DNA from 2 places in the Paenibacillus sp. OAE614 genome. Region 2 is predicted to be linked to the other one. Evidence: riboswitches for the same ligand, from Rfam matches in the RefSeq annotation. Region 2 holds a riboswitch; the other holds the start of a gene.

Region 1 (11,303 bases), 4.5 Mb from region 2:
CTGCAACCCGGCGACCTCGGCAATGGTCTTCTCTTTGTTATTCCCGCGGATGTCCCCGGGACACACCATATTCACCGTAATGCCGTACGGGGCCTCCTCGACCGCCAGCGTCTTCGTAAAAGAAACCAGTCCGGTCTTGGCGGCGGCGTACACCGCCCGGTGCGGCCACGCTCTCGATTCCGCCGCATGGCCGAAGCCGAAGTGGATGATTCTTCCCCAGCGCTTAGTCCGCATCGCAGGCAGCACCAAATGGTCCAGCAGCACCGTGCCGACCAGATTGCCCTGGATGAGCGACAAAATTTCCGTCTGGGTATAATCGGAGAACCGTTTACGCTCGCGGATAAAAGGTCCCGCGTTGTTCACGACGATGTCCGGACTGCCGAGCTCCGATTCGACGCGAGCCACCAAGTGCTCCAGTTGGCCCGTGTCGGAGACATCGGCTTGAACCGCAATGCTGCGCACGCCCAATCCCTCGATGACCGCCCGCAGTTCCTCCGCTTCGCGGCGGCTGTGGACATAGTTAAGCGCAACGTCGCAGCCGGATCGTGCCAGCGTAAGAGCCGTCATTTTGCCAAGTCCCTTGGCACTGCCCGTGATCAGGGCAACCTTTCCCCTCAAAATGCCACCCTCCTTTCTGCTATCCGAACTTCCCATCCTTTGATCCATTCGATGACACATCATTCCTATTAAAAATATAATGGTGTATGTATGTACAAACCTAACGCAAGAACATTGATCCTGTATAGTATAAAAGATTTCATTGCACCGCCGCAACTTGGAAACCCAGTACAGCCGGGCCGCGAGGAAAAGCGAGCCAAATAAAAAATGTTTGCCCGACGCAGATGCAAATAAAAAAGCCGCAGGGGATGAACCCCTTGCGGCTGTGCTGCGCCATTGCGCAGGCTTTAGAATGCCGGGATAACGGCACCTTTATACGTGTCTTCGATGAACTTCTTCACGTCGTCGGAAGTCAGGGCAGCAGCCAGCTTCTTGATGGCGTCGGAGTCTTTGTTGTCCGGACGGGCCACCAGAATGTTGACATAAGGGCTGTCTTTGCCTTCGATGAAGAGTGCGTCTTTCGTTGGATCAAGGCTGGCCTCCAGCGCGTAGTTGGTGTTGATAACGGCCAGGTCGAATTCGCTCAGCTGACGCGGCAGCATTGCAGCATCGACTTCCTTGATTTTCAGGTTTTTCGGATTGGCGGTAATGTCCTTCACCGTAGATTCCACTTTGTTCGGATCTTTCAAAGTAATCAAGCCTTGTTTGGCCAGCAGGCTGAGCGCGCGTCCGCCGTTTGTCGCATCGTTCGGAATGCCGACAGTTGCGCCGTCCGGAATTTCGTCAGCGCTTTTTACCTTCTTGGAATAAGCACCAAGCGGCTCCAGGTGAACGCCTACGACCGGAACAAGGTCCATCTTGCGCTGTTTGTTTTCATTGTCGAGGTAAGGCTGATGCTGGAAAAAGTTAGCGTCGAGCTGTTTCTGGAACGTCTGCACGTTCGGCTGCACATAATCGGAAAACTCTTTAATGACGAGCTTCACGCCCTCTTTTTCAAGCGCAGGCTGGATATGCTTCAAAATTTCGGCATGAGGCTTCGCCGTCGCGCCAACCGTCAGTGTAACCGTTTCGGCTGCAGCCGGTTTGTCCGTCGATTCGCCCGCAGCATCGCTGCTGCTGTTATTCGGCTTGCTGCCGCACGCGGCGAGTACGACAACCAGGGCCAGGGTCATAAAAGAAACGAGCCATTTTTTCATTGGATAAATCCCCCTTAAATTCATAAGAATAATATGATTTATATTAGAAAGGCAGTGCTTTGATGTTACCTGCCTTGCCTTTCCAGGTCAAATCCGGTGATCCGGATGCATGACTGTGAGCCAAACACGTTGTACACCTTACTTTCTGGTAAAGTGACGCACCAGCCGGTCGCCCGCCATTTGCAGCAGCTGCACCAGCACGATCATGAAGATGACGGAAATAATCATGACGGTCGTTTCATAGCGGTAATAACCGTAGCGGATGGCCAAATCGCCGAGACCGCCTCCGCCAACCATCCCCGACATCGCCGTATAGGATACGAGTGTCACGACCGTAATCGTAATTCCGGCCAGCAGGCCCGGTCTTGCTTCGGGCAGCAGTACCCGCGTGATGACCTGCCAGGTCGAAGCGCCCATCGAATGCGCCGCCTCGATTACGCCGCGGTCCACTTCGCGCAGCGATGTTTCCACAAGTCTGGCGAAGAACGGCGCAGCGCCGATCACCAGCGGCGGAATCGTCCCCAGCACCCCGAAGGTGACGCCGACAATCGCTTTCGTGACTGGGATCAGGGCGACGATCAGGATGATAAACGGGACCGAACGGAGGATGTTCACGATAAAGGAAATGACCGCATAGACGGCACGCACCCAGCCCGTCGTCGAGCGCGATGCCATAAACAGCACGACGCCGATCGGAAGACCGAGGATAAAGGTGAACACCGCGGAAGCCCCGAGCATTTTCAACGTATCCAGGGTGGCTACGCCGATCTCGTTCCAGTCAACCGAGGAAAAATCCAAACCCCACATCAGTTCATCACCTCCACGTCAAGCCCTTGCTCGCTCAGCTTCGCGAGCGTCGCATCGATCTGATCCCGTCCGCCCTCAAAGCGGACGATCAGCTGCCCGTACGGGGTATCTTTAATGGTGGAAATGGTGCCCTGCAGGATGGCGAAATCCGCCCCCGTCTCGCGCACGGTCCGGGACAGGATGGACTCGTACGTTTTGCTGCCGAGAAACGTAATTTTCACAGCCTGCGCCGAACCCGTTCCGGAAGCCTGGGCAGCCAGCTCAAGCGGTTCGCCCTGGCTCTGCTCCCCGCGGACAAAATCTTTGGTCACCGGGTGCTGCGGCTTCAGGAATACGTCCGTGACCGCTCCCTCTTCAACGATGCCGCCTTGATGGATCACGGCCACCCGGTCGCATATGCTCTGGATGACGTGCATCTCATGGGTGATCAGGACGATCGTCAGATTAAACCTCTGGTTAATGTCCAGCAGAAGCTTCAGAATCGAATCCGTCGTCTGCGGATCGAGCGCCGAAGTCGCTTCGTCGCACAGCAGCACCTGCGGATCGCTGGCCAGCGCGCGGGCGATGCCCACCCTCTGCTTCTGGCCTCCCGACAACTGGGCCGGATATTTATTGCGGTGGGCTTCCAGCCCGACCAGCGCAATCAGCTCGTTAACCTTGGCCTCCACCTCCGCCTTGCCCTTACGGGCTAACCGGAGCGGAAAGGCGATGTTGTCATACACCGTCGCCGAGCTAAGCAGATTGAAATGTTGAAAAATCATCCCGATCTTCCGCCGTTCGTTCTGCAGCCGCTGCTTGCTCAGACCCGTCAGGTTAACGCCGCCTACCCATACCTCTCCGGAGGTCGGGCGTTCCAGCAGGTTCATGCACCGGATCAAGGTGCTCTTCCCTGCGCCCGAGTGGCCGATCACGCCGAAAATTTCTCCTTTATTAATGCTGAGGTTCAGCCCGGACAAAGCCTCCGTCGCCTTTGCCCCTTGGCCGTACCTTTTAGTCAGCTGCTTCAGTTCGATCAACCGAAGGGCCCCCTCTCTTCCCCCTATCCTACCCGAATAGAGTTCGCATAATCTATCTAAATGACCAGTCTATTCTATCGAATCCAGGCAAAATAAAAAGCCCCTCTGACAGAATCAGAAAAGGGGCTCCCTTATTTGTAAAAGTCGCTGCCTTCTCATCTGCCAACCTGCAGCTCAAGCTGCAGCTTGTAGGAATTAGCACCATGACATTCGAGTAACGGCGGATGCCGTGCTCAAATCGGTTGCCGGGCTTCATCGGGCCTGTCCCTCCGCCTCTCTCGATAAGAAAAGATTATGAAATTAATGATGACGTGTTTTCATTTTTACAGTATAGATATATTTGCCCACTTTGTCAAAAGGAAATTTGTTGTATCCCTTTATGGATGCATGCCTTCCTTTTTCCACAGCTTGTTGGCGTAATGAAAGGATGCCGAGAGCGACTTGCATACCATGTCCAGCCCTTGCTTCAGCTCGCTCAAATGCTGGTCCAGATCCTCCAGCTCGACCTTATCCTTAAGACCTTGGTGCCGCTGCCACAAGTCATCCTGCATCTCGGAGTTCATGTAATGAACCTCCGCATTGCGCCGTTTGCGCAGCACGTTCAGGGTGCTCTTGTATTCGTCCTTGATCTTCGACAGCTGCCCGGCCAGGCCTTCATGGGTTTTCATGTAGTGAAACTGCCGGAGCACCGTAAAATAGGAAAAATGCGGTTTGGTCTTCTGCGTGTTCAGATCAAACAGGTCATTGAGCACCGTACCGAGCTTGTCCAGAACGGAAAACACGCGGATAAACCCGTTTTTATAGAAGTATACGTACCTGGCGTACTCGGCCTGCTCCTCAATCGTCATGTCATCCACATAACCGGCCTTGACCGATTGACGGAAAAAGGAAGCGGCATACCAGCTCTGCTCCAATTCATCCAGGGAAGACACCAAACCGCGTGTCCATATCTCCAGTTTGCGGTAATCATGGCTGGGATCCTCATTCTTTTCGATCTCGTTCTGGAGCAAATGGATCGTCTCCACCATCGTTTCGATGGCATCTTCGAGCAGCCCGTTATTTTGGCGGGGCATCTCTCCAAGCAGCGTTCGCAGCATCGGCATTCTCTCCCTGATCAGTATTTACGCAAAATAACTGTTCCAGCGTTCATTCACCTTCTTGACGATATCCTCCCGCGGAATCAGTTCGTCCGGATACCCGGTTTTCATGCGTGCATCCACTACAATCGGCAGTCGGTACGACAGATGGTGATTCCGCACTTCGGCACCCGCATAGATGTCCGTGGCCGGGTTGAAGCGTGTAAACACCGTCCACAGGAAGGACGTCTGGTCGGCTGCCGTCTGACGGGCATCGTCCACCAGAAGGACGAGCGGCCATTCGGTTCCCTTCTCCTGCAGCCGCTGCAGCAGGCGCTCCGGCAGCTCCGGCTCGTCCTCGTACCCTGCGCCTGAGAGAAGGAGGCATCCTCCGCAGTAAGGAACAATCTGCTCAATCTCCGCGATCGGCCCCCCCTCATAAGCGCGCGGCAGCTCGCGAACCGGCTCCCCGATCCCCATCAGCACGGCTTTGCTGCCGTGGTTCAGCTTGCGTCCGGTGTAATCGAGCGTATCGTGGGATGTCTTATTAAATATAAACAGATCGACGGCCGGGTTAAACCGCGCAAGCACCGTTTCCAGCAGCTCGCTGGCGTTCTCGAGATCGACCGGCTGGTCGGTCAGGATCAGGAATTTGGTCAGGGACAGCTGACCTTCACCCAGCATCCGGAAGGCGGATACGAGCGCTTCGCGGGAGTAACTGACGCGGACTATAGCCGAAGCAAGGGCATGGAATCCCGTCTCGGCATACGTCCACAGCGACTTGATCGAAGGCATGACGAGCGGGAAGGCCGGCGACAGCAGACGCTGCAGAAATTCGCCCATGAAATAGTCCTCCTGCCGCGGCTTGCCTACGATCGTCGCCGGATAAATGGCGTCCTTGCGGTGCCACATATGGTTGACGTGAAAGACCGGAAAGTCATGCATCAGGGAGTAATACCCGTAATGGTCCCCGAACGGACCTTCCGGACGCCGTTCGAACGGTGGGACGAGGCCGCTGATCGCAAACTCCGCTTCCGCCGGAATCCGGTGCCCGCCGAGCGGATTTTCCACCATCGGCAGCTTTTCGCCGAGAATCATGGACGTGAGCAACAGCTCGGGCAGCATTTCCGGGCCCGGTGCAATCGCCGACGCGATCAGGGCCGGCGGTCCGCCGAGGAACGTCGTCATGCGCAGCGCTTCGCCGCGCTGCTCGGCTTCGTGGTAATGGAAGCCGCCGCCCTTATGGATCTGCCAGTGAATACCGGTCGTCTGGTTGTCATAAATCTGCATGCGGTACATGCCCAGATTGTGGTCCTTGGGCCGCGATGGGCTCTCCGTATAAACGAGGGGCAGCGTAATGAACGGGCCGCCGTCTTCCTGCCAGCTTGTGACCCGTGGCAGGTCCTTCAGCGGCTGGTCGCTGCGGGAGACGCCGAGCACAGGAGCATCGCCCATCGGAACGGTTTTCATGCCTACCTTTAGAATGTCCTTGATCAGGCCGCGTTCATTCCACAGCGCCGACAGCGTCGGCGGTAGCATCGTATCGAGCGCACCCACCAGGGACTTCATCAGCTCCTCCGGACGCGGTCCGAACGCCATGTCTACGCGCCGGCTGGTACCGAACAAATTCGTAGCCACGGGAAACGGAGTCCCCTGTACATTCGTAAACAGCAGCGCCGGCCCCTGTTCGTCGATGACCCGGCGGTGGATCTCCGCCAGCTCCAGGTACGGATCCACGGGAGCTTCGATCACTTTCAGGTCATTTTCCTTGCGCAAGGCTTCGAGCCATTGGCGTAAATTTTGATAGCTCACACGATCATTCCTCTCCAGAATAAGCCAAAAAATAATAAATAAACTTACAAACAAAGCCCTCGAATCACTTCGCGGACTTTGGATGTGCAGCGGTATTCAGTTCATCGTTTGCCGCCCTGCGGCTCAAAGCCGATTCCCCGGGCGGCCGAAGCGGACTTCGGCTGCTGAAGCGTCGCCCTTCCGGTCTGCCAGACACGGACGCTCAAATAACAGAGCACGCCGAACAGAGACGAAATCAGCAGATTGTGCAGCAGCGCGGAAAAGATGTAAACCTCCGGCTTGTTCAGGGTCGACACGATCGCCGCCCCGCTGAACACCTGCATCAGGCACAGCGTTACCGCGGCGATGCCCAGGCCCTGCAGCTCCCGGTTCCCCCGGTTCAGCCGGTAGCCGCAGACGGCCAGTACGGCGATCGCGATCAGCAGCAGCAGTGCCGCGATCCGGTGGACAAACGCGATAGTCACCCCTCCGGACAGCTCGGGAATGAACTTCCCGTTGCACAGCGGCCATCCCAGGCAGCCTCCCGCCGAGTTGGTGTGGCTGACATATGCTCCGATATAAACGACGATATAGGAGTAGATGGTCACGGCCCATGTATAGCCGCGGAAGGTCGCGCTGACGCGCGATGTACCGCCGGACGGGTACGAAGCCTCGCCCAGTTTGTCCATCCTGCGGGCGCCTAAGGCCAGCATCAGCGAGCTGGCAAACGCGATCAGCGAGAAACCGAAGTGGAAGGCAAGCACGGCCGAGGACTGGTCATATACGACAGCCATTGCCCCCATGACAGCCTGAACCAATACGAAAATAAGGGTCAACACCGAATACGTGCGCAGGTCGCGCCGCTTCTTGGCGAACAGATGGAAGGCGACCACCACCGCGACCGCTGTAAGCCCTGCCAGCCCGCTGACCAGCCGGTGCGAATATTCAATTAATGAGGCGATGGTATGCGCCGGAACGAACTCACCGTGACACAGCGGCCATTCATGCCCGCATCCGAGTCCGGAATCGGTCTTGGTGACCACGGTTCCGCCGAACGTCGCAAAAAACATCACGACAAACGTTAAATAACTGAGCCATTTCAATTGTCTGGTATTCAAAATTCTCTCACCTGCTGCTCATAATAAAAACTTTACCACTGAAGACAGGTACCTCAATATTTTACCAATCTCATCTATTATACCTGATTCCTTGACATACATCACGGCCACTTTGTGACAAAATGTCGGAGAAATGTCGGAGAAATGAAACAGCCCCACGAAGTGGGGCTTTTGCTTCGCTGCTGGTTCGGCCAAATGGTGGTGAAACCCGAATACCTTCAGTTCCGTACAGCCATGCCATGAAGCTGCTCTCTAAAGAGAAAAGCACCGCCTCAAATGCCTCTGTGCGGCAAGAGCGGTGCGAATTAGCTTATTTATGAATCGTTCTGTATACGTCCAGCGCCGTATTCAGGAATCCCTCGATTTCTTCGCGAGATTTGCGAAGCTTGTTTACCAGCCGCACCAGCTCCCGGCCGTCCGAAAAGGCCACAAAGCTTGGTATGCCCAAAATGTTCAGCTCCTGGCTGAGGTCGCCGACTTGATCCACGTCCACTTCGACAAGCGTCAGATCGTTCGAAAATTTCGTTTCCACGTCCGGCATAAACGGGTCCATAAATTTGCAGTCCGAGCACCAATCCGCTTTAAATACGGCTACGGTCAGTCTCGGAGACTGGATTGCGACTTGAAATTCGGCTTGAGAAGTAATTTTTTGCATGGATATCCGCCCTTTCTATCCCATATCTTGTCCAATTCTTGTCCATTTCTTCTCTTAGTGAATCAAAATACCGAGTGGAAGTCAAATTTTTTAGCCATACTGATAGTAATGTGAGGTTTACAAGAAAGGAGGATGCGTTCATGCCGGTAACATCTGCGCAGCGCACCCTTGTACCCGCCTGGATCCGGATCATGTCGGCCCTGCCGAAGACGGCCGCCGAGGTCGCCCGCGGCAAAGCCGCCGGCTGGAAAGCCTCCCGGCAGCTGACCCGGCGCCGCCGGCCGCTCGATTGGAAGGAGACGTCCGCCCAGAGTATCCGCGACCAGCTGGACCGGATGGCCGGCGACATCGGCCGGATGCGGGAAATGCGCCACCATCCGGCTTATCCCCGGGATACGGCTGCCCGCTCCCGGGAAGAGCAGGACATTCTTCATACGATCCGGACCCGCACCCGGGAGGCGAACCGCAGCAACATTACGCGGACGAAGGCCTATTACGATTGCTACCGGGAGTATCCAGAGCTCCATTGGTCCTTTTTGGCCCACATGGTGTCGCGGAACGCCGGCTGGAATATGAGCGACCTGAAGGGCGGACTCATGTCTGATCTGATGGAGCCTTCCGCCCGGGAAGACCTGTACCGGATGCTGGAGCGGTGCAACGCGCTCATTTTTCAGGACGCCTACCCCCAGCTTCTGCTGTACAGTCACAGCCGGCGCCTTGGACGGAGCCTGTTTCACCTGCTCCCGAGCTTTGGCGTGTCGGCGTTCATGAGCCCCTTCTGGGACCGCTTCTGGATTGAACGGGACAGCGCCCTGCTTGCCGTCGGGCTGATCATCAATGAACAAAACTATATTGAGGGCCGCGTCGTGCAGAACGGTTATTATCAAAGCCGGGTCCTCCGTAAAAAGGCATTTTCCATGCACAGCAAATTTCAGATGAATCAAGTCGTCTTCCCGATGCTGCCGCATATCCCGGAGCTCGAAGCCGACGTGTTCCATACCCCTGAAGAAAAGTCCCGGATCCGCGAGTCAGCCGGCTACGCCGCCGATTCCATGGTCGGACTCATTCTGGAGCAGTTCTCCAGCCTGAACGAGAGGATTGCCTTCGGCAAAGCGCTTTACGCCACTCTGTTCGGTTACGAGGATGTATTGTCCGGCGTGCACTCGTTCGCCTCAGTCGTCGAGCATCGCGGTTCACGGAGCGAATATTGGCCGCAGCTGTTTACCCATGACAAGAAAAACGCGCTGAACTCCCCTCTGGAAAGTGTCGAGCTGATGAAGCAGGAATGGCTCCCCGGCGGCCGGCGCCTGTACAGCCCGCTCCTGCACGACGTGTGGCATGACCTGTACAGCGAACCGATCCCGCGTTATGACTGGTTCAAAAACGAGGATGCGATTCATTACGTAAGCCGGCCGAGACGGCCCTTTATGATCGAAATGACGCATGCCCACCGGAACGCGCTGCAAAAAACAGCCCTCACGCACGATGTCGGGAGGGCTGTGACTTCAACGTATTAGCTTGTCTATAAACTGATGCGGCACGGACCGTATTAACCCCGTTCCTGCGATTTCAACCGGGACGGCTGCAGGCGCATCAGCGGTCGCAGCGCCTTCTGCAGGATACGCGGATAGCTGGACAGCTCCTGCTGGCGCAGCACGCCGAGCATGACCAGCAGTGCCAGATACAGCACCACGACCACGACGCCGACCACCAGGCAGGTGATCAGGAACGCCAGCCTGTCCGGCAAAATGTGGACGAGCTGATCCCCCGCGGCGTTAAGCCCGTATCCAACGGCGCCGGTGACGATCACGGTAATGAGAAAGCCACGCCAGCGTTTCCCCAGAATGGAGAACGGCACGATTTTTTTCATAACGCGCAGGTTCAGCCACGTAATGACGAGGAAGCAGAGTCCCGTCGCGGCGATGATGCCGTAAATGCCAAGCCATGGAGCGAGAATAAGGCTTCCAAGGAGCTTGATGATGATGCCCATCATCACGCTGATGACCGTCAGGTACGCTTTGCCGACACCCAGCAGGATCGAGTTGGTCGTCATCATCGTAATCTGGAAGATCGTGCCGAACGTCAGCAGCATGATCAGTCCGCTGCCGTCCAAGCTGCTGAACAGCAGGCCGTTGATGGAATACGACGCCACGCATAGGGCGATGACGATTGGCATGCCGGTCAGGATCGAAATGCGCAGAGCAAGCGTGATCTGCTGCTTCAGATGCGCTTCGTCCTTCCGGGCGAAGGCGGCCGAAATGACCGGAATCAGCGAGGTGCTGAGCGCGATGGCCAGAATCGGCGGAATGCCGGCTACGCTTTGTGCGCGCTGTCCGAGAATCCCGAGCAGCTGCGTCGCTTTCGCTTCGCCGATCCGGCCGATCAGGAGCGGATTGACGATCGACGAGTCGATAAAGTTGACCACCGGCACGGTCATCGATGACAGCACGATCGGAATCGAGATCGTAAAAATATCCTTGTAAATCTGTCCCATCGGCAGATGCGAATCCGGACCGGCTTCCAGCATCAGCGCCCGGTCCTGCTTGCGAATCTTGACGGTGTAATACAGCATGACGGCAAACGCGCCGATGCTGCCGAGCACGCCCCCAAAAGAAGCGCCGGCCGCCACCCAGCTGTCCTCATATCCGCTTTTCAGCAGAATGTAAGCCAGCAGGATCGCAGTGCCGACCCGGGCGAACTGCTCGACGATTTGCGAGATGCCGCCCGCGGTCATGTTGCCGCGGCCCTGGAAGTATCCGCGCATCATCGCGATCGCCGGAAACAGCAGCAGCGCCGGCGCCAGCGCGCGGATGGCGAGCGACGCTTCCGGCACTTTGGAAACGTAGGTCGCATAATACGGTGCGAGCACGTACAGCAGAATGGTGATGATGACGCCCGCCGCCGCGGCGAAAATAAGCGCTGCATGGTACACGCGCTGCGCTTCCGCCGGCTTCTTCAGCGCATAACGCTCGGATACCATTTTGCTCAGCGTACTCGGAATGCCTGCCGTTGCCACGGTCAGCAGCAGCAAATAGACGTTGTTCGAAATCGTAAACGAGGCCTTGCCTATGTCATTAAACAGGTGA
Region 2 (11,303 bases):
TGCTTTCGAACAATGTCACGCTGTCTTCCAAATTCAGGCGTTCGCCCCGCAGTGCTTTATCCAGGATACGGTCAACCGCACTCATATTTGGCAGCCTCCTATCATATGTGAATTTTGTAACATAAATTAAAACATGACCACTACCATCTTAACACAATTGGCGCACGGGGCAAACGAAATTCATAGAATCCGTTGGCCGAACGTGGGCTGACGCGGACGTCGCGGGCTGAACGAAGGAAAGGCACCGCCGTAGCGGTGCCTGCTTGATGATTTAACCTTGAAGCGCCTGATCCAGATCGGCGATCAGATCGTCGACGTCTTCGAGGCCGACGGAGAAGCGGAGCAGCCCGTCAGTAATGCCGCGCTCCAGCCGGACCTCTGCCGGCATTGCCGCATGGGACATCATCGCCGGATAGGACAGAATGCTCTCCACCGCGCCCAGGCTGACGGCCACGAGCGGGATCTGCGCGCGGTTCAGCACCTGCTTGGCCCGCTCGCCGGAGCCCACGTCAAACGAGACGACGGCCCCGTAGCCGGTGGACTGCTTCTCGTGAATCTCTCTGCCGGGATGATCGATGAGCCCCGGGTAAAAGACCTGCGTAATATCATGACGCCCTTTGAGCCAAGCGGCCAGTACGGCGGCGCTCTCTTCGCTGTGCTTCATGCGTGCCTGCAATGTTTTCATGCCCCGCATCAGCAGCCAGCTCTCCTGTACGCCCAGCACCGTTCCCAGGCCGTTCTGCAGCTGCTTCAGCTGGCGGCCGATTTCCTCGGTGCGGGCGACGGCCAGACCGGCCAGCACATCGCTGTGTCCGCCAAGGAACTTCGTGGCGCTGTGCAGCACGATATCCACGCCAACTTCGATGGGACGCTGGTAATACGGCGTCATAAACGTGTTATCCACCATGGTGAGCAGATCATGCTCCTTGGCCCACTTGGTGACGGCTTCGATATCGGTAATTTTCAGCGTCGGGTTCGATGGGGTTTCCATATATACAGCCTTGGTGTTCGGCTTCAATGCAGCCTTCACCTGATTCAGGTCGGTCATGTCGACGAAAGTGCTCTCAATGCCGTGCCGGTTCAAAATGCTCGTAAGCAGGCGGTAGGTTCCGCCGTATACGTCCTCGGTCACGATCATGTGGTCGCCGGCCGACAGAAGCATAAACGTGCTCGAAATGGCCGCCATGCCCGACGAATAGGCGAACCCGCGCACTCCGCCTTCAAGCAGGGCGATATAGTCTTCCAGCGCCTGGCGCGTCGGATTGCCTGAACGGCTGTAATCATGCACCGGCGGATTGAAGATATCTGCATGGTGGAACGTAGACGCCTGATAGATTGGCACGCTGGAGGCTCCCGTCGCACCATCGATTTCCGAGCCGAAATGGAGCAGCTTGGTCGCGAATTTCCGCTCCTGCTTGCCTTTGTCCTGATGTCCTTTGCCCAAATCACTCATCCTTGGCTGCTCCCTTCCACTTCCTTGATTGCGGCATCCAATGCGCCGCCCAGATCCGCAATCAGATCATCGATATGCTCGATGCCTACAGAGAAACGGAGCAGGCGGTCGTCGACGCCGACGGCTTTGCGGATTTCTTCCGGTATATCGGCATGCGTCTGAACGGCCGGGTAGGTCATCAGCGACTCGACGCCGCCAAGGCTTTCCGCAAAGGCGATCAGCTGGATGTGGCGAAGCACGGGCTCTACGTAACGGGCGTCCTTCACTTTAAAGGAGAAGATCCCCGTATTCCCCCGGGACTGCCGGCTTTGGATGTCATGTCCGGGATGGTCCGGAAGCGCCGGATAGAATACTTCGGCAACCGCCGGATGTGTCTGGAGGTACTTGGCCATCGCTGTTGCGTTGCTTTCATGGCGCTCCATCCGCAGGGCCAGCGTCTTCATTCCTTTCATGAGCTGATAGGAATCCGTCGGCCCGAGCACCGCCCCGATGGAATTGTGCAGAAACGCTATTTCCTCGGACAGCTCTTTGCCTTTGGTCACGATCAGGCCTGCAAGGACATCGTTATGTCCGCCCAAATATTTGGTCGCGCTGTGCACGACGATATCCGCGCCGAGCTCGATCGGACGCTGGAAGAACGGCGTGAGGAGCGTATTGTCCACGATGGACAGCAAGCCGTGGCGGTGCGCCCAATTGGAGACGGCCTCGATGTCCGTAATCATCATGAGCGGATTCGTCGGGGTCTCGATAAACACCGCTTTCGTGTTCGGGCGTCTGGACTGTTCCAGCTCGTCCAGATTGTTGGTGTCGACATACGTTGCGGTAACCCCGTATTTGGAAAGGATTCTTTCCAGCAGGCGGTATGTACCACCGTAAAGGTCCAGCGAAACGATCAGGTGATCGCCCTGGCTGAACAGGGTGAAGATGGTTTGCAGCGCAGCCATGCCTGAGCTGCAGGCAAAGCCGGCGTCCCCAGATTCCAGTTTCGCTGCCGCGGCTTCGAGCACTTTGCGGGTCGGGCTGGCGGTCCGGGCGTAATCAAAACCGGTGCTTTGCCCAAGCTTCGGATGGCGGAAGGCGGTTGCCTGATAAATCGGGAAGTTTACCGCTCCGGTCACAGGTTCTTCGACGGAGCCGATTTGGGCCAATCTGCTTTCAATTTTCCATGGTTCCTTTTCCATGTGCGTATCCTCCTGTAGGGTCGACTAAATTTGCGGCCAGACTTCAAGACTCTCCCCGATATCATAAGGAGTCTCCTGATATACATAGTAATTCAGCCAATTTGCGAATAATAAGTTGGCATGCGAGCGCCAGATGGCGAGCGGAGCCTGATTCGGATCGTCGTTCGGGTAGTAGTTAACTGGAATTTTCATGTCCATGCCTTTCGCGATATCGCGCTCATACTCCCATTTCAGCGAGTCCGGATCGTATTCGGAGTGGCCTGCCACAAAGATCTGCTTGCCGTCTTTGCTTGCTACCATATGAATGCCGGCTTCCTCTGACTCCGAGAGAATCTCCAGCTCCTCCACATGCTCGATATCCTCGCGCCGCACCTCGGTGTGGCGGGAGTGCGGTACATAGAATACATCGTCGAAGCCGCGGAGAAGCTTCACGTTGTTCTTCATCACCCGGTGCGGGAATACGCCGAAGCATTTCTCCTTCAGGTCCCACTTCGGAATGCCGTAGTGGTGGAACAATCCGGCCTGGGAGGCCCAACAGATATGCATCGTCGAAGTGACGTTCGTTTTGGTCCAGTCCATAATCTCGCGGAGCTCATCCCAATAGTTCACGTCTTCAAAATCCATTTTTTCGACCGGCGCGCCGGTGATAATCATACCGTCAAAACGGCGGTGCTTCACTTCATCGAACGTTTTGTAGAACGACTTCAGGTGCTCCGAAGGCGTGTTCTTGGAAATATGGGAGCCGGGATGAAGCAGCACAATGTCGACCTGCAGCGGCGAGTTCCCAAGCAGGCGGAGAAGCTGGGTTTCTGTCGTTTCCTTGGTCGGCATCAGATTGAGAATCGCGATGCGCAGCGGACGGATGTCCTGGTGATACGCTTTGGTATCGTCCATGACGAAAATATTTTCCCGGGTAAGAACTTCTTTCGCCGGTAAAGTGTCGGGAATCTTGATCGGCATCGTTATCATCTCTCCTTTTTTCTGAAGACCGCGAAAATCGTAGCTTGAGAAGAAGCCGAGTATACAAAAATGACCTTTCCCACACAAAAGAGAAAGGTCATTACACGCTCATTACCGCGCCTCTCTCATCTGTCAGGAGACAACGCCTAAAGGCCGCTGCCATGCTCCTGCAAGAATTAGCACCGTGCGTAAATACCGCCGGTTGCCGGGTTTCATCGGGCTAGTCCCTCCACCTGCTCTTGATAAGATTTCGCTGTATTCAATTTTACATTGTCTTGTTCCTTACTTTAAATCATAAGCCCATCCTTCGTCAAGACGCGGATTTGTCATTTTCGGCAGCATTTCGTGCACCGATCGAAGGTCGCTTCCATACCCTGTTATCGGGACCTGCCGGCCGCCATTTTGTTCTTGAAAGGAATAAAACCCGGCGTTATACTAGACAAGTGTTTCATACCCCGATATGACTGAGGTGACATGAAAGATGGAAGGCGACCCGAGCCCGAAGCTGAATGCATGGAAAACACAACTGCATAGACCTGAGATCAGCTTGCCGGCAGAGGGAAGTTTTCGTTTTCATGCCCGTACGTTTATTCAGTACTCCCCCGAATCCCGCTGACCGGCAGCGCTGATTTCTTTTCTATGCTCAAACATCTTGAGCAAGGAGTGAAGTCATATGAAAATCCGGTTGGTAAACGAAGGAGTATTTACTCCGATCGATGACCTGCAAACTGTACTAACCCCGCCTTTGGCCGGCTTTTACTGGATCGACGCCGACGTCGACGACCTCGCGGAGCTGCAGCCGCTGTTTTCGCTGCATGATCTGGCGGTTGAAGACTGTCTCAGTGAAGAGGAGCAGCGCCCGAAGATCGAAATTTACGAAAACCACTATTTCATCGTGGTCAACAGCATCCGGTTTGACGACGAGGAGATTTTTCTGCGCGCACTGAACGTTTTCCTCGGAAGACACTTCATCATTACGGTGACGAAACAGAAAATCAACGAGCTGCGGACGCTGAAGCCGATTCTGTGGGAACAGGAAGTCAGCGGACCTGACCGTTTTCTGTACCTGCTGATCGACCTCGTGGTTGACAACTACTTCGTGGTCGGCGACCGGATCGAAGCCAAAATCGAGAAGCTCGAAGAAGACATTCTCATGCACACTAAAAAGTCTCATTTGAACGAAATTATCGGTCTGCGAAGCGAGATTCTGTGGCTGAAAAAAGTGCTGGGTCCGCAAAAGGATGTCATCAATACGTTAAATAAAAAAGACCTCCGGCTGATTGACGATCAGCTGCAAAAATATTTCAGCGACATTTACGAAAATGCGGTCAAAATTTCCGAAACATTCGACACGTACCGCGATCTAATGAGCAACTTGCGCGAGGCCTACCAGTCAAGTATCGCCAACCGCGCGAATGAGATCATGAGAGTGTTTACGGCCATGACCGTGATCTTCATGCCATTGACGATCATTACAGGAATCTATGGCATGAACTTCGATAACATTCCGGAAATTCATTGGAAATACGGTTATTTCATGATCCTCGGCATCATGCTTGTTCTTGGTCTCGGCATGGTTGTCATTTTCAAGAAAAAAGACTGGATTTGAAAGTCAGCGCATCACCCCATCATCATGCATTGGAAAACAGGACGAAGGAGACGGCCGCATGCGGTTAGAGCCTTCGTCCTTTTTGTATGGTCACCATCCGTAACTTCGGCGGGGAAGCATCCCGTTCACCCCACGCTTCTGCGGCTGCCGGGCTGCCGGCGGAACCGGATGCGGATCAGACGGATCCGCTCATAACGCTGCTCCATACCGCTTCCCGAGGCGGCATCCTCTCCGTATACTTGCAGCAGCACCGGCTTCAAGAGCGCATCGCCCAGCTCCTCCAACGCGGCCCACACCCGCTCCTGCTCCTCATTCGGCACCTCCTCCAACTCGCTTTGGATCAGCCGCTCGGTATCATACCCTTCCTTCTCCAACTGCTCCAGCGCCTCCACCAGGTCTCTGCGCGGCATACCGCATTCCTGTTCCAGCTGCTGCAGGTTCATCCCCTCATAAATTCCCTTCAGCATGGTGCGCCGGGTACGGTATTTATCCAGGTCCTGCTTGTACTTATACTCCTTTTGCTTGTAGGTCCACGATAGATATGACTGGTCGTCCAGGGCGTCATTCACCCAATCGAGCGGAAATTCGTGGCTGCGCTGCACCGTTCCCGCAATCTCGATCAGGTCGGCTCCGTACTCCGACGCCTTGCTCTCCCCGACGCCCGGAAGCTGCAGCAGCTCTTCGATCGTATGCGGCACGAAGGCGCTGATCAGACGGAGCACCCGGTTGCTGGCGATAAAATAAGGAGCCTTGCGTTCGCTGGCCGCTTTCCTTCTCCGCCAGGCGGTGAGTTCGGCGTACAGCTCCTCGTTGTTGTGCAGTTCGCTGTAGCAGTACAGCTTCTGTACAGCATGGCTGCGGCCCTTCAGCTCCTCCTCCTCATGGAACGTGCCGTCGATCAGCGGGCGGAATCCTTCGCCGAGCTTGACCGCCAAGCCGTGTCTGTAAATGTACAGCATCTCATTCCAGGATCCGCCTTCATACCAAGCGGTATCCATGGCTTCCCCGGTCATCTCCAGATCTCTCCATCCGAGATGCCAGGTTCCCTCCTCTTCGCCGATCCATACCTGCGCGAGCTTTTCTCCCTCGCTTCCCGCATCCTTCACAAGCCGGTTCATAAAAACGATTTGCATGTTCACCAATTCCTCCATCCACGTAGGGTAATCAGCACAACGCAAAAAAGCACCTCTCTTAATTTAAGAGAGGTGCTTCCCCATTCGTGCAGATGTGCTGTTATAGTTGATCATACCATATCATGTAAAATGGTCAATGGGTTTTTCGCCAAATTGCATTCAAATGGGATGATTACAAATGAGATTTATGCCAAAACATTTCGTTCCGGTTCATCGTAAATGCCCGGATTACTTGGTAAAAAATAAATCATACGATTCCAATCCGAGAATTTTTCTGGAAACCAAGGCAACTCCGCCAAAGAGCGTTAATTCATGAATATGGTGGTCAAGCGAAATAATTTGCGTGGAGCCAAGCGGATCAAGTGAAGAATATTCTTTAATAATCTCGTCTAGTAGGCGTGGGAAAAAGGCGATAAATCGTGAGGAAAGAAACACAGCATCCGGAGCGCTGTATTGGATTAAATTATAAGTGATTTGTGCAATGGCTATGACCCATTCCTCCATGATAGCCGCAATTTGTTCATCCTTTATCTCCATTAAAAGAATAAAATCCTCTAACGTAAATCCTGGTCTGTTTTTCAATTTGCCGATCCGGTCAAGAACCGCTTTTTCGGAATAGACTTCTTCTAAACGCCGAATTTTTTTATTTTCCGACATGATAATTGATCGTCCTATTTCGCCGGACAATCCGTTTAAGCCCTTATACAGGCGTCTCTCGATAATCGTTCCTACGCCTATTCCGTTATGAATGTTTAAGGCTAGAATGTTATCGAATTGAATATCCTCGGCATGACGGTAAAAATCCCGGATATAAATCGCCGTGAGATTGGCTTCATTCTCGATGATAACGGGAACGTCGACCAGTTCCTTCAACGCATCAATTAAATTTAAGGATTGAAAGTCCAGGAAAGGACTATACAGGATCTGATTATCCAATACCGGTGCGTGAAGCGAAATGCAGATTCCGACCAATCCGTTGATCGTATCATACTGTTCCAAATTCAAAATCACATTTTTCATCAATGCAAAAATATCTTTTACTTTGTTCGTATATAATTTTAATGACACATGATGAATAAGCTCGCCATTAATATAATTGACGGAATATTTTAAATAATTTACGCCTATATCAAACGCCAATACAAACCCAAACTTACGATTAAAGCGTATTAAATTGGGCCGACGCCCGCCAATGTTGGATGCTTCTCCTATGCCTAGCTCTTCAATCAAACCTTGTTCTTGAAGCTCGCGTACAATAGAAGAAACCGTGGATTTTTGAAGATTGATTTGGTCGGCTATTGAACTTCTAGACGTCTGATCAGTATTAAATAGAGCTTTTAATACTAACTTTTTGTTATTTTCTCTCATAACATCCTGATCAGTTTTCATAATCATTTGTTGTAATCCCTTTCAAATGTTATCGTACTAGAAGTATAGCATATTAATTCACATTACTACTACTAAGAAAGAGCCGGAAGTCATATTCTTCCAGCTCTTTTTGGGATCATAATTAATCATTTTCAAGCTCTTTATACATAAAATAATCGAAATCAGCCGGCAAATCATAACCGGAATAATCAACATTAGCCATCCCGACAAACGCTCCCGTAAAGAAGCCGCCGTAGGACTGTACCACGTAATCGTCCGACAAAATCGCGGCATCCAGCGTTACGTCGATATCCGTCCACTGCTCGCCGTCGAAGGAATAGGCGTAGGTATACGTTTCTTTCCGGACCTTCACTTTAAAGTGCACGTATTCCGCATGTTCGGGAACTTTAACGGCTTTATCCTTCAGAAAGCTCGTCAGAACGCCACGGTCATTTTGCGTTACTTCAATAACTCGTCCATTGATTTCGTTCCATGTCACATGGATCATCGACCAATGTCCCGTATTGTAATAGTTCACGAGTCCGGCCATCTGCTGGAAGGTATAAGGCGAATACGCAACTGCCGTCTGCGCGTCAAAATAAAAGGACTGCCAGCGTCTTGCGACAAGCGACTGCTCGTGTTCATTCGTTAAGGAACCTTTGCCGAACAAGCGCAGGTTCCCCGGCTTTTCCGTCAGAGAACCCATCTGCCCATCAAACGGAACCCGCAGCGTACTAAAATTGATATTTAATGCCGCGGAATCAAAATGATCCGTTTCCGGATAGGTCGGCGCATACTTCGTTTCCGTGCAGCCTTTAGGAGCTTCGACAAACCGGCTCCCCTGCTTGCCGCCTACGATATACGGCCACTTTTCCTCGTTCCACTCCACTTTTTGAATCGCCGTTTCTCTCCCCAGCGTGCACCAGCCGCGCGGATCACGGATCGATTCGGTCTCGCGGTGCCATGGGCGTCCCGTCAAATGCGCGAAATACCATTCGCCCGACGGCGTGTCCACCAATGAGCCGTGCCCGCATTTTTGCAGCTCACCGTCAGGGGAATCGAATGCGGTCAGGAATACGTCGCCAGGCTGCGTTTCGTAGGAGCCGAACAGTTCTGTCGAACGGGCAACCACCTCTTGGTGGGTATAAACCGTACCGCCTTCCGCGCAAAACAGATAATAATACCCAAATAATTTATAAATATGAGGGCCTTCCACCAGCTTAACGTCGGTCCCTTTATAAATGATTTTTGCCGTCTCCGGAAGCAGTCTTTGTTGCTCAACCGAGTATTCCGTCAGCTTAATGCCGTTAAATGGATGGTGATACTCTCGATGATCCCATTCCATTTGGACAAGGTACTTTTTTCCGTTGTCGTCATGGAATAGCGAAGCGTCAAACCCTACTCCGTTCAGCTTAATCGGGTCGCTCCAAGGACCTTCAATGCTTTCGGCGGTAGTCAAGTAATTAGTCATGTCCTTGAAGGCGCCCTCCGTCACTTTCACGTCGGTATAAACAAGCCAAAACTTCCCTTCGGCATAGGACAGATCCGGTGCCCAAATGCCCGCCGAATCCTTGTTCCCTTTCATATCCAACAGCGTTCTCGTGGAGAGCGGGTGAGTAATCAGCCTCCAATTCACCAAATCCTTCGATTCATGAATCTGCACGCCCGGAAACCATTCAAACGTCGAGCTTGCAATATAGTACGTATCGTCAACCCTTACGATGGACGGGTCCGGATTGAACCCCTTTAATACCGGATTTTCGATTTGCATAAAAGTATCCCCCTGATCGATTCAATCTATCATTTCGTGAAATCGTATTCAAAATCACCTTTTACGCTTTCATTTCAGCGCGTTTTTCGTCAAGTTGTTTGTTGATGCTGTCAACGTCCTTATCAGACAGTGGATAGAGCTTCATCACAATCATAGAAACAACAGCAAGAGCAGCAGGTATCCAAATAGCAGTCATATTAATTCCTGAAATGGCAAGAGCGGTTTGGTGATGGGCATGTTCGTCAAATCCATAAGCAGCAAGGAACCACAGTGGAACAGCACCGCCAATCGTGAAGCCAATCTTGAAGAACAGCCCCATAATCGCGTTGATAATAGCCGCATTACGTTTACCCGACTTCAATTCGCCATATGAAACCACTTCAGGAACAAGGGCCCACATGAAACCAGTCGCCGAAGTCAAACCCCACTGTTTGATGAAAGTCGAAACATAAGCCAACCAAAGTTGATCGTGCATACCGTCAAGACTCCAAACCCAAGTCAGTATTTCGCCGACCACAAACATACCGAGGAAGAAATAGAAGAAGCCCTTTTTACCGAATATTTTCTTAAGTTTTGGCCAGAATGCTGCAAAAGCGATACCAGGTATGGAGGCAATCAGCCCCACAGCACCCATCCACTCCGAGTGATCGACAGTGTATTGGTTAAAGTATCCGTTAACCGTATTCATGAAGAACATAAATGTAAATGCCAACATGAAGAATAATCCCAAGATAACCAATGGCTTATTATTCTTAAATTCAACAAAGAAATCGGAGACTTTAACATGTGCCGATTGTTCAGCATTGGCGACAACGCGTTCTTTCGTCAGCTTGTAGCAAAGGAACAGCGCAATGGCCCCAATAACCATATAAACGGCATAAACACCAAACCAAGCATGACCTGCAGAAGGGTCCGTATAAGTTCCCATATGAAGTTTTAGCCCAAACAAGCCGGTGTCTTTGAGTTCGCGGTCCTTAGGTGCAGCCATTTGAACAAACATCGGGAACAATGTATAGACAAGAAGATTGGCACCGTTTGCAAGCATCATACGCGTCGTTGTGATTTGGTCAACAGATTTAGGATCGCGGGTCAATGAAGCGTTCAACGAACCGTAAGGAATATTGACGACGGAATAAACCAAGTCAAGCAAGAGATAAGTAATGAAGGCATAGGGCACAGAGTCGCGAATCCCAGGAATCGGCGCAAACAGCAGCGCAGCCAAAATAACGAGCGGAATGCCTGCACGAAGTAGCCAAGGACGATATTTGCCTGCTTTTGATGTGCGTTTATCGACAAAGGTACCGACCATTGGATCCCAGATAACATTGATGATCCGGACTATGGCGAAGATAAAACCTGCTGTTGCTGTACCGATAGCATTGACCGTCGTCATATAGAGGGCAAGGAAGCCTCCCACTGTACCAAAGACAAGGTTTTGAGCAAAGTCTCCAAAACCATAGCCAAGACGTTCAGCAAGACTAAGCTTGTGATACTCATTTTGCTGAACTTCATTTGTGTTATCACTCATGATGAAAACTCCTTCTAAGATGTAAATTTTACCAACACATTAGATCTGCTTTTCACTTCACTAAACTTCTAAACTCAAGTTAATCTTCTCAATTCGTAGGGGAAAAATTATACGAAACCAAATAAAAGCCCTTACATTTTCACAAATCATCCGGCTCATTATTTTTTTCCCCTGGGTTAACTTTTGAAATCGATATTAGTTCGTCCATCAAACTAACTAATATAAATTTAACATAATAATTATCAATTATCAACTTCATGATTTAGACATTACGCGTCCAGTTTCACCCATCTGTATCCG

The links. Region 2 has a riboswitch for S-adenosylmethionine ahead of metA (homoserine O-acetyltransferase MetA). Riboswitches for the same ligand answer to the same signal wherever they lie in the genome.
Region 1: another riboswitch for S-adenosylmethionine. It lies ahead of ABIE48_RS23975 (methionine ABC transporter ATP-binding protein); the one in region 2 lies ahead of metA (homoserine O-acetyltransferase MetA).

What each region holds. Positions count from the first base shown of each region.
Region 1 is NZ_JBEPOD010000001.1:5,181,308-5,192,610, forward strand. It holds gene ABIE48_RS23960 (SDR family oxidoreductase) at 1-618, opposite strand, end outside; gene ABIE48_RS23965 (MetQ/NlpA family ABC transporter substrate-binding protein) at 906-1,754, opposite strand; gene ABIE48_RS23970 (methionine ABC transporter permease) at 1,893-2,561, opposite strand; gene ABIE48_RS23975 (methionine ABC transporter ATP-binding protein) at 2,561-3,577, opposite strand; SAM riboswitch class I at 3,730-3,865, opposite strand; gene ABIE48_RS23980 (Cthe_2314 family HEPN domain-containing protein) at 3,955-4,674, opposite strand; gene ABIE48_RS23985 (UbiD family decarboxylase) at 4,699-6,465, opposite strand; gene ABIE48_RS23990 (COX15/CtaA family protein) at 6,567-7,562, opposite strand; gene ABIE48_RS23995 (thioredoxin family protein) at 7,873-8,217, opposite strand; gene ABIE48_RS24000 (DUF2515 family protein) at 8,358-9,734, shown strand; gene ABIE48_RS24005 (putative polysaccharide biosynthesis protein) at 9,767-11,303, opposite strand, start outside.
Region 2 is NZ_JBEPOD010000001.1:634,601-645,903, reverse strand. It holds gene mqnC (cyclic dehypoxanthinyl futalosine synthase) at 1-85, opposite strand, end outside; gene ABIE48_RS03425 (aminotransferase class I/II-fold pyridoxal phosphate-dependent enzyme) at 272-1,453, opposite strand; gene ABIE48_RS03420 (PLP-dependent transferase) at 1,450-2,634, opposite strand; gene metA (homoserine O-acetyltransferase MetA) at 2,659-3,594, opposite strand; SAM riboswitch class I at 3,717-3,843, opposite strand; gene corA (magnesium/cobalt transporter CorA) at 4,268-5,203, shown strand; gene ABIE48_RS03405 (HRDC domain-containing protein) at 5,329-6,336, opposite strand; gene ABIE48_RS03400 (ROK family protein) at 6,565-7,731, opposite strand; gene ABIE48_RS03395 (glycoside hydrolase family 43 protein) at 7,847-9,475, opposite strand; gene ABIE48_RS03390 (MFS transporter) at 9,537-11,003, opposite strand.